DNA from 2 places in the Bacillus sp. ISL-75 genome. Region 1 is predicted to be linked to the other one. Evidence: a T-box and tRNA genes for the amino acid it is inferred to sense, from the RefSeq annotation. Region 1 holds a T-box; the other holds one or more tRNA genes.

Region 1 (6,291 bases):
TACCTTGCGAATTGTTTTTCCTTCAATTTGTTCCTTTATATGCGCATCTTCCATCGCGATGCCTTCAAGTGACTCTTTGCTTGCATCTGTTGGTACCATAAGTTTTGTCTTTACTTTACCATTTACCTGGATGACAATTTCAACTTCTTCATCCACTAGTTTTGCCTCATCATATGCAGGCCATGCTTCGTAAGTTATCGTTTCAATGTGTCCCAACTTTTCCCAAAGCTCCTCAGCTATATGCGGGCAAACAGGTGCAAGCAATTTAACGAATCCTTCAATATACTCTTTTGGAAGTACAGTTGCCTTATAGGCTTCATTAATGAATACCATCATTTGTGAAATGGCCGTGTTAAACCTCAAACCTTCATAATCCTCAGTCACTTTTTTCACGGTTTGATGATACACTTTTTCCAAACTAGAGGTTTCTTCATTGGCTTGAATCTTTGAATTTAATTCTCCATTTTCCTCAACCAATAAACGCCAGATACGATCTAAGAAGCGGCGGGAACCATCCAACCCATTGGTCGACCAAGCAATCGATGCATCAAGCGGTCCCATGAACATTTCATATAAGCGAAGGGTATCAGCACCGTGGCTGCCAACGATATCATCAGGGTTTACTACATTCCCTTTTGATTTACTCATTTTTTCATTTCCTTCGCCTAAAATCATTCCTTGGTTAAATAGCTTTTGGAATGGTTCTTTGGTAGGAACCACACCGATATCATACAAGAATTTGTGCCAGAAACGCGCATAAAGTAAATGTAATACGGCATGTTCGGCACCGCCAATGTAGATATCAACTGGAAGCCAATGATTTAATTTTTCCTGAGAAGCAAGTGCTTGATCATTTTTTGGATCAATATAACGTAAATAATACCAGCAGCTGCCTGCCCATTGCGGCATTGTGTTCGTTTCGCGGCGTCCCTTTTTACCTGTTTCCGGATCCACAACATTCACGAAATCAGAAATAACTGCAAGTGGTGATTCTCCTGTCCCTGAAGGACGAATTTCAGTGGTTTTTGGTAACATCAGTGGAAGCTGGTCTTCCGGAACTGCTGTCATTGAACCATCTTCCCAATGGATAATCGGAATTGGTTCACCCCAATAACGTTGACGGCTGAACAACCAATCTCTTAGGCGGAAGGTTACTTTCTTCGTTCCTATCCCTTTTTCTTCTAACCAAGCAATCATTTTTTGAATGCCTTCCGTTTTATCCAAGCCATTTAAAAATTCAGAGTTAATATGTTCACCGTCGCCTGTGTAGGCTTCTTTGTCAATATCTCCACCTGCGACAACTGCTTTAATAGGAAGGTTAAATTCTTTTGCGAATTCATAGTCACGCTCATCATGTGCAGGAACTGCCATAATCGCACCAGTTCCATAGCTTACTAACACATAATCAGCAATCCAAATTGGCATTTTCTCCCCATTGGCAGGATTGATGGCATAGGCGCCAGTAAATACGCCTGTTTTCTCTTTGGCAAGATCCGTACGTTCCAAATCGCTTTTCGTCTTAACTTTGTCTAAATAGGCATCAACCGCAGCACGCTGTTCAGCTGTTGTTATTTTTTCAACAAAGGAATGTTCAGGTGCAAGCACGGCATACGTAGCACCAAATAAAGTATCAGGACGAGTAGTGAAGACAGTGAATGTCTCCTCATGTCCTTCGATTGAGAAGGTAACTTCTGCACCTTCTGAACGGCCGATCCAGTTGCGCTGCATTTCCTTCAAGCTTTCAGGCCAATCAAGTTCTTCAAGATCTTCCAGTAAACGGTCACCGTAAGCGGTGATTCTTAACATCCACTGCTTCATCGGACGACGTTCAACGGGGTGCCCGCCGCGTTCACTTTTGCCATCAATGACCTCTTCATTTGCTAGTACCGTTCCAAGTGCAGGGCACCAGTTTACCGCTACTTCATCAATGTAAGCTAGACCTTTTTCAAATAGTTTTAAGAAAATCCATTGGGTCCATTTGTAGTATTCAGGGTCAGTCGTATTGACCTCACGATCCCAATCATACGAGAACCCTAATGATTTAATTTGCCGGCGGAATGTATTGATATTCTGTTCTGTAAATTCCGCTGGATCGTTACCCGTATCCAATGCGTATTGTTCCGCTGGTAGACCGAACGCATCCCAGCCCATTGGATGAAGAACATTGTATCCCTGCATCCGCTTTAAGCGGGAAAGAATGTCGGTTGCTGTGTAGCCTTCAGGGTGTCCAACGTGCAGTCCTGCCCCTGACGGATATGGAAACATATCTAAAGCGTAAAATTTTCTTTTATCAAATTCTTCGCTTGTTTTAAATGTTTTTTCTTCTTCCCATTTCTTTTGCCACTTTTGTTCGATTTGATTATGGTCGAAACTCATAATGCTCTTCCTCCTAAAAAAAAATAAAAAACCCCTCATCCCAAAAAGGGACGAGAGGATTGTATGTATCTTCCCGCGGTACCACCCACATTAGTGCTGACTGCACTCGCTTCATTCATCCTTAACGCGGAAAACGGCAAGCCTTACTATTCCTTCACGCTTGCAACTCAAAGGCGAGTTCATGATGTACCCGGTTGACTTCCACCAGCCGTCAACTCTCTATTTGCGGGTATGAACCATTACTACTCCTGATCACTGTCTTTTCAATATTAATATAAAGTATTACGGTTATTGTATTAAATTTTCATTAAGTATGCAACCCAAACAATCGCCTAGATTCATGATAGACAAAATATCCACCTTTTAAACATAAAAACAGTGGGAGCATATGAACCCCCACTGTCCTCTCTACACGGACAAATCTTATATCTGTCCATGGATGGTGCCTGACACCATTTTCGTTTTTAAACTTCGATCATATAGTAATGTTGTTACAATTGCGATTAGGAATAACACAATTAAAACTATGAATAGTGCTGACATGTTATACATGTCGACGATCATTCCTCCCATTAAGGGTCCAACCATTCTTCCGCCTGTTGCTGTACTGTTGACGATACCTTGGTAGAAACCTTCACGGCCCTTTGGGGCTAAGTCGAAAGCAACTGTAGGCACAGCCGGCCAGATGAACATTTCACCGATTGTTAGGATGATCATCCCGACAAGAAATCCTGAGAATACCGTTGCCTTCCCTGCGACTAAAAATGAAACAATAAAAATACCAATGCCAATAATCATTTGTAGTTTGAGTGAGGCGGTTAGATGTTTCAACACACCATTTAAAAGCGGTTGGCCAACGACAATGAGGGCTCCGTTTATCGACCATAATAAGCTATATTGCGTTAAAGAGATATGGATTTCCTGTGTATACGACGCAATCGTCGTTGGCCATTGTACATAGGCCACCCAGCACAGCAAATAACCTGTACACAGTATCAATAAGGCATACAGATTTTTTCTATTCGTAACGGTTGGAACATTTATATCGATCGTTCCTTGTTTTCCTGAATCCACTAAGATTCCCTTATAGCCAAATACCGCTATGAGTAAAAAGAGGACGTACATGACTGTATTTGCTAGGAAGATTAGTTGAAAGGAATGAGCTGCAACAATCCCTCCAAGAGATGCACCCAAGGCTACTCCAAGGTTTTGAGCAACATAAATGGCGTTAAAGGCTTTACGCCCGCCTTCTTTCCAAACTGACCCTGCCATGGCATACATCGATGGAAAAATAATTCCAGTACCAAATCCAATAATGATTTGGAAGACAATATATGCTAGCCAGCCGTGCCAGAATGTTAAGCCAACAAGAGCTGCAAGCGTAATACTAATTCCAAATATAATAGATTTGTAGCCGCCAATTTTATCGAATAGGCTTCCGCCATAAAGGTTTCCGATCACACTAGCTGCGGAATTTAACATTAAAACAATGCCAGCTACTGATAAGGACTTCCCTAAATGGTCGTGAATATAGATTGTATTTAAAGGCCATAAAAATGAAGAGCCTGTTACATTGACGATCATTCCAATTATTAAGAGCCATAAGGCACGTGGCATAAAAAAACGCCCCTTCACATTTCACTTTTCAATTTCCAAAGATTTATTCTAATCCTTTTTCAAGTGGGGTGCAATTCTTTTTCTTTTCCAGTATTGGCGGGCTATGATCTGGCGTATTAGAATAGGAAATTCGTGAAACTTTTAAATAATTCTGTGGATTCTAGAGGAGATTCCGCCGAACTGGGATGGGATTCCGCCAACTTTCGAAATTATTCCGCCAAACTACGTTTCGATTCCGCCAACCTTACCATATATTCCGCCAACCTTACCATATATTCCGCCAAATCCACGTTTATTCCGCCAAACCCTATAATTCTCCCGCAACAATCCTAGTACCACATACACAACAAAAAACACTGTCTCAAAAAAGAAACAGTGTTTTCTAAATATATCATCTGAACTCTAAACCCTCTAAGGAATGTACAGTTAGCATTATTTTTTTGGTACTGCTGGTACAACCGGTGCTTGAGCAGGAAAATAGCTATTGACGGCTGCGTCCTTTTTCTTCTCATTAACGTTTTCGTCGAGAACCGCTTTTTTCACTTTTTCGATTTCCTTGTCGAGTTCTTCCATATTAACGCCTTTTTTCACAAGCTCTTCTGTGGCAAGACGGACTGCCTTGTTCGATTGGACTACTGATTCTCTCAGTGAATCCATCGATCCTTGTGGGTTATGGAAGCCTGCGGAGTTTTCAGCTGCAATGATATCCCAAAACCATTGTCCTTTCCGAATAAATTCTTGAGCTTGCTTGATTTTTTCTTCGCTTACACCAGAGGTAATCATTTTATTTACATAATAGTGTGATGTTGTTGAAATATCTTGTGCTTCGTGTAATGCACTTACATTAGCTTCTTGAATTTCAAGTACGCGATCTTTCAATTTATCTAAATCACGGTCACCATGACACTGTCGGCATGAAGTTTGCATCGTTTTAAGTGGAGAAGTCCACCAGTGTGAAGTGATTTTTCTTTTTCCATCTACACGCTCATATGGCATATGGCAATCGGCACAAGAAACATTGGCCTTACCATGTGTTCCTGATGAATGGGTTTCATATTCTGGATGCTGCGACTTTAACATTGGAGTTCCAGAAATATTACTAATCCAGTCTTTTTCAAAACCTTTCTCTTTGGCAATCGTGCTGTAATACTCATACATTTCTTCTGGTTTAAATCCTTTGGTCCATGGGAACGTTACTTCACTGTTATCCGCTGCAAAATAATATTCCACATGACACTGCCCGCAAACATAGCTGCGCATATCATTTTTTGTAGGGTTTGAAACATCTACTCCCTTTGCTTCTAAGGCTTTATAAAAGCTTGGACGAGTAACACGCAAATCCATGGTTTTTGGATCATGACAATCGGAGCACCCGATTGGAGAGTGACCCATCTTTTCCCCTTTTGGCCAAATATCTTTATTAAAATTAGCGCCCCAGTAACTGTCGCCCATTTCTTCAATCATTTTTGGAACGGCAGTAGATTTACATGTATAACAAGAACCCACTGATTTATCTGTGATCCGTTTAACGTTACGAATATCTTCTAAAGCGTATGTATGTCCCCGCTCTTCGTTATACTCGGTCGCAAACCCATATCCATTGAAGAGGATTGGTAACAATGGCTCTTTGTCAGCATCATACTTACTCCGTTTTTCAGAACCGCCATAAGTTGTATCTTCCATTTTTTCATTTTTCTTGTAACTGTTGTATTGAAGCGGAAATAAGTCCTTAAACGCTTCATTACTTATTTCATCGGCTGAGAGGCCTGTTGTCTTTTTACCTGCAGCAGAAGCTGTTTTCTCACTGGAATCATTGCTGCATCCAGTAATAATCAGTACGAAAGCTAGCAGGAGAAGATATGCCCCATTTCGAAACCTTCCCATTTCTAAAATCCTCCCTTATTTTCTAATAACTCGCCTGAAACAGGTGGCTTATTATAACGGTCATCTTTAAAGCCTTTCCCGTGTGGTACTGTTTTGTGACAGGAAATACACTTTTCCTTTGCATCATGTGATACATTGTCTAGCGTGCTCTTGTGGCAGGAGATACAGTTATCGTTCATGATATTTTCTGTTCGATCCGTCGCCTCAATCACATCTGGTATCTTCTTTGTTCCAAGTGTGTTGAAATAAATATGTGTCATCCCTGCGCGGCCTTTAAAGAATAACTTACCCGCTTCACTTTTATGTGGCAGATGGCAGTCATTACACTGTAAATCCGAATGCGTAGATTCCATGAATGACTTATGAACCGATTTCATCGTATGACAGTTTTGACAAAAACCTGGTGAATCCAGG
Region 2 (6,291 bases), on a different contig from region 1:
TCAATTGGTAGAGCAACTGACTTGTAATCAGTAGGTTGGGGGTTCAAGTCCTCTCGCCGGCACCAGAAATTACTCAGTGAATATAATATGTGGAGGGGTAGCGAAGTGGCTAAACGCGGCGGACTGTAAATCCGCTCCCTCCGGGTTCGGCGGTTCGAATCCGTCCCCCTCCACCATTTATAGGGGTATAGTTTAAAGGTAGAACGAAGGTCTCCAAAACCTTTGGTGTGGGTTCAATTCCTACTACCCCTGCCAATTATATTGTGGCGATTGTGGCGAAGTGGTTAACGCACCTGATTGTGGTTCAGGCATTCGTGGGTTCGATTCCCATCAGTCGCCCCATAATATTAATTAAAACATTGGGCTATAGCCAAGCGGTAAGGCATCGCACTTTGACTGCGACATGCGTTGGTTCAAATCCAGCTAGCCCAGCCAATTTGCGGAAGTAGTTCAGTGGTAGAACATCACCTTGCCAAGGTGGGGGTCGCGGGTTCGAATCCCGTCTTCCGCTCCAAATGTATATGGCGGCATAGCCAAGTGGTAAGGCAGAGGTCTGCAAAACCTTTACCACCGGTTCGAATCCGGTTGCCGCCTCCATAAAACATTTGCTAGGTATGGATTAAAACAGGTAATTAGATTTTGCCGGGGTGGCGGAACTGGCAGACGCACAGGACTTAAAATCCTGCGGTAGGTGACTACCGTACCGGTTCGATTCCGGTCCTCGGCATTGCTTTATCAAAACAATTTTATACGCGCCGGTGTGGCGGAATTGGCAGACGCGCACGACTCAAAATCGTGTTCCGTGAGGAGTATCGGTTCGACCCCGATCACCGGTATCAATTTGTTTTAATAAGAAAGTTGCTCATAAAAATATGAGCAACTTTTTTTTGACTAAATTTTATTTTGTTCTTTTCTAAAAGATTGTTGCTCATAAAATTCGCCCATAAAAACACTAGAATCGCCCATAAAAGTTCGAAATTCGCACATTAAAAACCAAGATTCGCTCATAAAACTCAAAAATTCGCCCATTGAATAGTAAATCGTTAAATCAATCAAAAAATTCCAGATAATTAAGTGTAATTTTACACAAAATATCAATTTTAATGAGCATCTCCTTTATAATTACATCATTATTGACGAAAACACACTAATGGTATAATCCATAATCTCCATAATCTTTTATGAAGACTGTCAAACTAAAATTCTTGTTTCTTTCCCAAAATAATGCACCACTCTTAAATAAATTCGACAAAATTTGCATTTTTCCCTTGACGATACTAAAAATAGTGTGTAATATAGAAAAGGTCAGTTGATGATTCAAAAAATTGTCACATATTAATGCGGGTGTAGTTTACTGGTAAAACCTCAGCCTTCCAAGCTGATGTAGTGGGTTCGATTCCCATCACCCGCTCCATACATATTAACTAACGCAGTGTATCGTTACATAAGAGAACGATGCATTGCGTTTTTTTCTATACAAAGAAAAAGATGCCCTATGGACACCTAAGGATTTGGAAGGAAGCTTCTCCTCCATGTAATTTTGTAAACATGTTCATTAAAGATTCTGTTAGTTTCATCGCGTTTTCAATGTCGGTTGAAGGCCTCAAATAAATAATTTGCAGGGCATTTTTAGTATCAAAAGTTACTGGTGCTCTATCAGAATCGACGAATGGACTTCCAAATGGCCCCTGTTCATCACAAGATACAATTAGACGATTTAAAGAATTTATTCGCCCATTCAATCCGTTATATTCCTCACCCACCGCTCCCAACCGAATGCTCACCCGTCCCTTTATGAGATCCAGGTCATATATTCCGATTGGTACTTGATATTGTAAAGAGAAAAAATTATTTATATCAATCGCACTCTGAACGGAAGTAAGGTAATTTTGTTTTTGTATTCTCCTGTATAACGCCTCTACTGAGGGTCGATACCTGTTCGGGTCTTTACCGATCTTTTTAAAAATAGTACGCCATTCCTGAATGCCAGAGAGTTCAGTAACATTTTTATTTTCTAAATCAAAATAAATAGATTCTTGGAAAAGCTGGAGTCTTCCTTTTATCATTTGCTGCGATTCCCCGACCATAATATCTTTATATTCAATTATCCCCAGCTTAAAGTTAGGTAATTGCTCAAATAATTCCTGTGAGAGTTGAATTTCCAACCATTCCACCTCCAAAATTCATTGAAAATAGTTTATCATAAATAGATGCGTATCTAATAATATAACAAGCCAATGATTAAAATAAATGACTTCTAGGGAAGGTGGGGATCAAATGGATGTCCTAAACTTAAAGGAAGAACTCATCGCCTATAGTAAAGAAATTGGAATCGATAAAATTGGTTTCACTACCGCAGACACGTTCACTGAATTGAAAAACCGGTTAATAAGGCAACAGGAACTCAAATACCAATCAGGATTTGAAGAACCAGATATAGAGAAAAGAGTGACCCCTTCATTATTACTAGAGGAACCTCGTTCGATCATTTCCATTGCCATAGCTTACCCTTCCAAAATGAATAACCGTGTTGAGAGTAAAAAGGGTGAGAGAAGAGGGATTTTCAGCAGGGCCTCTTGGGGTTTCGACTATCATCATGTTCTCAAGGACCGGCTACACAAACTTGAGGAGTTTATCTCTGCAAAAATGCCAGAAGCTAGGTTAAAATCGATGGTTGACACTGGAGAACTCTCAGACCGCGCTGTTGCCGAGCGTGCTGGAATTGGTTGGAGCGGAAAAAATTGTTCCATTATTACACCGGAGTTCGGATCATATGTTTATCTAGGGGAAATGATTACCAGTATCCCTTTTGAACCAGATACACCCATTGAAGACCAATGCGGGTCATGCACAAAGTGTTTGGATGCTTGTCCAACAGGGGCCCTTGTACAAGGTGGACAAATTAATGCACAGCGCTGTATTTCTTATTTAACACAAACAAAAACATTTATCCCAGATGAGTTTAGAGACAAAATTGGTAACCGTGTCTATGGCTGTGATTCCTGCCAAACAGCATGTCCGGTTAACAAAGGGAAGAATTTTCATTTCCATGAGGAACTTGAAGCGGATTCTGATATTGCCAAACCGTTACTAAAGCCAATCTTAAAATTAAGCAATCGGGAATTTAAAGCTAAATTTGGTTACGTTGCTGGTTCATGGCGAGGGAAAAAGCCGATTCAACGGAATGCGATTATTGCGCTTGCCCATTTTAAGGATATAACAGCAATTCCCGAATTAGTGGATGTATTAGAAACTGAGGGAAGCCCAGTATCAAGAGGAACAGCTGCCTGGGCACTTGGGAAAATTGGCGGTGAAACTGCTTTTGCTGCCTTAAAAAAAGCTCAAGAGCTTGAAACCGATCTGGAAGTACAAAATGAAATAGAAAAAGGTTTAAGTTATTATAGGTAAAAATGAGTGAACTCAAGGGTTCGCTCATTTTTTTTGATTGAAATCCTGTCTTCTCTCATATGTATGAGAGAAAGGGGTGAGAAATATGCTTCATTTGATACAAGATTTATTTGATAAAAGAGTAAATCAATTTGTCTCCGATAAAAGAACACATAAAGTATTTTTTCCAAAGGCTGAAATAAAACAAAGTGCATTGTCAAAAAGGGCTGCAGAAATTGTCAAAGTAAAAGCAGCCGGCAGAATAATAGAAAGAAATGAAGAGGATGAATTTCAAACCGTAAAATATCATGCTCATTATCAATATTTAATTAAGCAAAAAGGTATTCTTTACATGGAGGAAGAAGTCGAAGAAAGATTAGCTAAGTTTTATAAAGAGGCTTTAGTGATGGATGAGGAAATCAACCCTTATGATCATCAAGAGCCTTATCAAGTACCAATTACACAGAGCTTTGAGGATAGTGATGAACGATTAAGCTTTCAATACAACCGCTTAAAAGCTGTACAATATGCGGAACGCTGGTGGAATAGCTACAATCCTGCCTACAAAAAATTTGAGAATGATTGCACCAACTTTATTTCACAATGCCTCCATACGGGCGAAGCGCCGATGAGAGGCTATCCAAATCGGAGCACAGGGTGGTGGCTCCAAAATAAGAATTGGAGCTACAGCTGGGCGGTGGCACACTCATTTAAGCTTTATTTTGCACATTCTAAAAGTGGTTTACGGGCACGGGAAGTCAACAGTCCTGATCAATTATTATTAGGTGATGTTATTTGTTACGATTTTGAAGGGGATGGACGATTTAATCATAATACAATTGTTACGGGTAAGGATGCACATGGAATGCCGTTAGTGAACGCCCATACCTATAATAGCCGAATGAGGTATTGGGCATATGAAGATTCATCTGCCTACACACCTAAAATAAAATATAAGTTTTATACGATTCTGGGTTAAAAATGCATCATTATTGAAAGGATAAATCATAGTGGTATAATGGCATGTAGAGTTTTTTATCGAGGTGAGAAACGTGTCAATAAATGTAGTATTATATCAACCACAGATTCCTTCTAATACAGGAAATATAGCAAGAACATGCGCCGGAACAGATACCAATTTACATTTAATCCGTCCATTAGGTTTTTCGACCGATGACAAAATGTTAAAAAGAGCAGGTTTGGATTATTGGCAACACGTTAATATTGTCTACTATGATTCACTTGATGACTTTTATGAAAAGAATGCTGGCGGTGATTTTTTTTATATCACAAAATTTGGTCAAAAGCCTTTTAGCAGCTTTGATTATAGTAATTCAAGCAAAGATTACTATTTTATCTTTGGACGGGAAACGACAGGACTTCCGAAAGATGTTATTGAAAATAACAAAGACGTCAGTTTGCGGATCCCTATGAATGAAAATATCCGTTCCTTAAATTTATCCAATACAGCTGCCATTCTTATTTATGAAGCACTTCGTCAGCAAAACTATGCACATCTAAAATAATAAAAGGAGGTCCTATCGGGCCTCCTTTTGATGAAATGAAAGGAAGTTTGTCATGAATGAAGTTATCAAAACAATTCTTAATCATCGCTCCCTTCGTCATTTTGAGGACAAGCCATTAACAGATGAACAAATCAAAACGATTGTTACTAGTGCCCAAGCAGCGGCAACATCAAGTTTTATTCAAGCCTACTCTATTATTGGTGTTAAGGACAAAGAGAAAAAGAAAAAATTAGCTGAGATTGCTGGTAACCAAGAATATGTTGAAAAAAATGGTCACTTTTTTGTTTTTTGCGCCGATCTTTATCGTCACACCATTATTGGGGAGAAGGAACAAAAAGATGTTACTCCATCTATCGAAAGTACTGAAAAGTTCATGGTTGCTCTAATAGATGCTTCTTTAGCTGCACAAAATGCAGCGATTGCAGCGGAATCGCTTGGGTTAGGAATATGCTACATAGGTGGAATTCGCAACAACCTAGAAGAAGTTAAAAAGCTTTTAAAAACACCTGAGCGGGTTATTCCTTTGTTCGGGCTAGCTGTTGGAGTACCAACCAAATTGACAGACAAAAAACCTAGGCTCCCGTATGAACATGTTTACCATGAAGATGAATATCAACAAAGCACTGAAGTTTATCTAAGTGAACTGCAAAAATATGATGATTTGATTTCGTGTTACTATGAAGAGCGGACCAATGGGAAAAGAAAGGACCGCTGGACTGACCAAATAGCTACTATGCTTGATAGGAAGAGTAGAATGTATATGAAGGAGTTTGTTCAAAAAAATAAACTTAATCTTAAATAAAAAAACTGCCGATTGGCAGTTTTTTTATTTTGAAGAACCTGGTTTGTCATTATAACCTGATGTGAAGATTGCCGCTAAAAACGTGACCATTACTAAACAAACGATGAAAGTGTTCATATTTATGTAATCCTCCTTCGTCATACATTTTTCATTTTTATCACACATATAGTTTTATTATAGCCTATCTTATAAAAATGAAAAGAGGGAGATTCTTTTTATTAATACAAAAAAGATAGACGCTACTTGGAATGGTACGCATGTTCAAAAGCTTATCAGCATAGAGTATATTAATCGTCTCTGATTAACCTACAGGGGGAGGGCCTTATGGATATTCTAAAAAAAATCGAGATGTATCGCGAAGAAGAAGAAAAGCTACGGTGGGAAGGGTCATTCGCAGATTATTTACAGTTGTTGAAAGAGAAGCCATGGGTTGCACAGTCGGCACATTCACGAGTTTATAATATGCTTAAGGATGCAGGAATTACTGAAGAAAAAGGGACGAAAAAGTATGAATTCTTTAGCAATCAATTATTTGGTTTAGAGGAATCGCTGGAACGGCTTGTTGAAGAATACTTC

Evidence for each region. The T-box of region 1 lies ahead of leuS (leucine--tRNA ligase). A T-box ahead of a tRNA ligase gene usually reads a tRNA of that ligase, here a tRNA-Leu.
Region 2: it encodes a tRNA-Leu, which carries the amino acid that the T-box ahead of leuS (leucine--tRNA ligase) is inferred to sense. The anticodon was not compared.

Annotation. Positions count from the first base shown of each region.
Region 1 is NZ_JAGGQX010000013.1:54,489-60,779, forward strand. Features, by position in the region: gene leuS (leucine--tRNA ligase) at 1-2,376, opposite strand, end outside; T-box leader at 2,420-2,641, opposite strand; gene J7E63_RS05840 (MDR family MFS transporter) at 2,800-3,993, opposite strand; gene J7E63_RS05845 (ammonia-forming cytochrome c nitrite reductase subunit c552) at 4,426-5,877, opposite strand; gene J7E63_RS05850 (NapC/NirT family cytochrome c) at 5,880-6,291, opposite strand, start outside.
Region 2 is NZ_JAGGQX010000044.1:1,176-7,466, forward strand. Features, by position in the region: tRNA gene J7E63_RS17980 (tRNA-Thr) at 1-65, shown strand, start outside; tRNA gene J7E63_RS17985 (tRNA-Tyr) at 92-176, shown strand; tRNA gene J7E63_RS17990 (tRNA-Trp) at 182-255, shown strand; tRNA gene J7E63_RS17995 (tRNA-His) at 267-342, shown strand; tRNA gene J7E63_RS18000 (tRNA-Gln) at 361-435, shown strand; tRNA gene J7E63_RS18005 (tRNA-Gly) at 440-514, shown strand; tRNA gene J7E63_RS18010 (tRNA-Cys) at 524-597, shown strand; tRNA gene J7E63_RS18015 (tRNA-Leu) at 642-727, shown strand; tRNA gene J7E63_RS18020 (tRNA-Leu) at 755-836, shown strand; tRNA gene J7E63_RS18025 (tRNA-Gly) at 1,341-1,414, shown strand; gene J7E63_RS18030 (B3/B4 domain-containing protein) at 1,494-2,165, opposite strand; gene queG (tRNA epoxyqueuosine(34) reductase QueG) at 2,278-3,408, shown strand; gene J7E63_RS18040 (amidase domain-containing protein) at 3,494-4,366, shown strand; gene trmL (tRNA (uridine(34)/cytosine(34)/5-carboxymethylaminomethyluridine(34)-2'-O)-methyltransferase TrmL) at 4,440-4,913, shown strand; gene nfsA (oxygen-insensitive NADPH nitroreductase) at 4,966-5,715, shown strand; gene J7E63_RS18055 (PrkA family serine protein kinase) at 6,040-6,291, shown strand, end outside.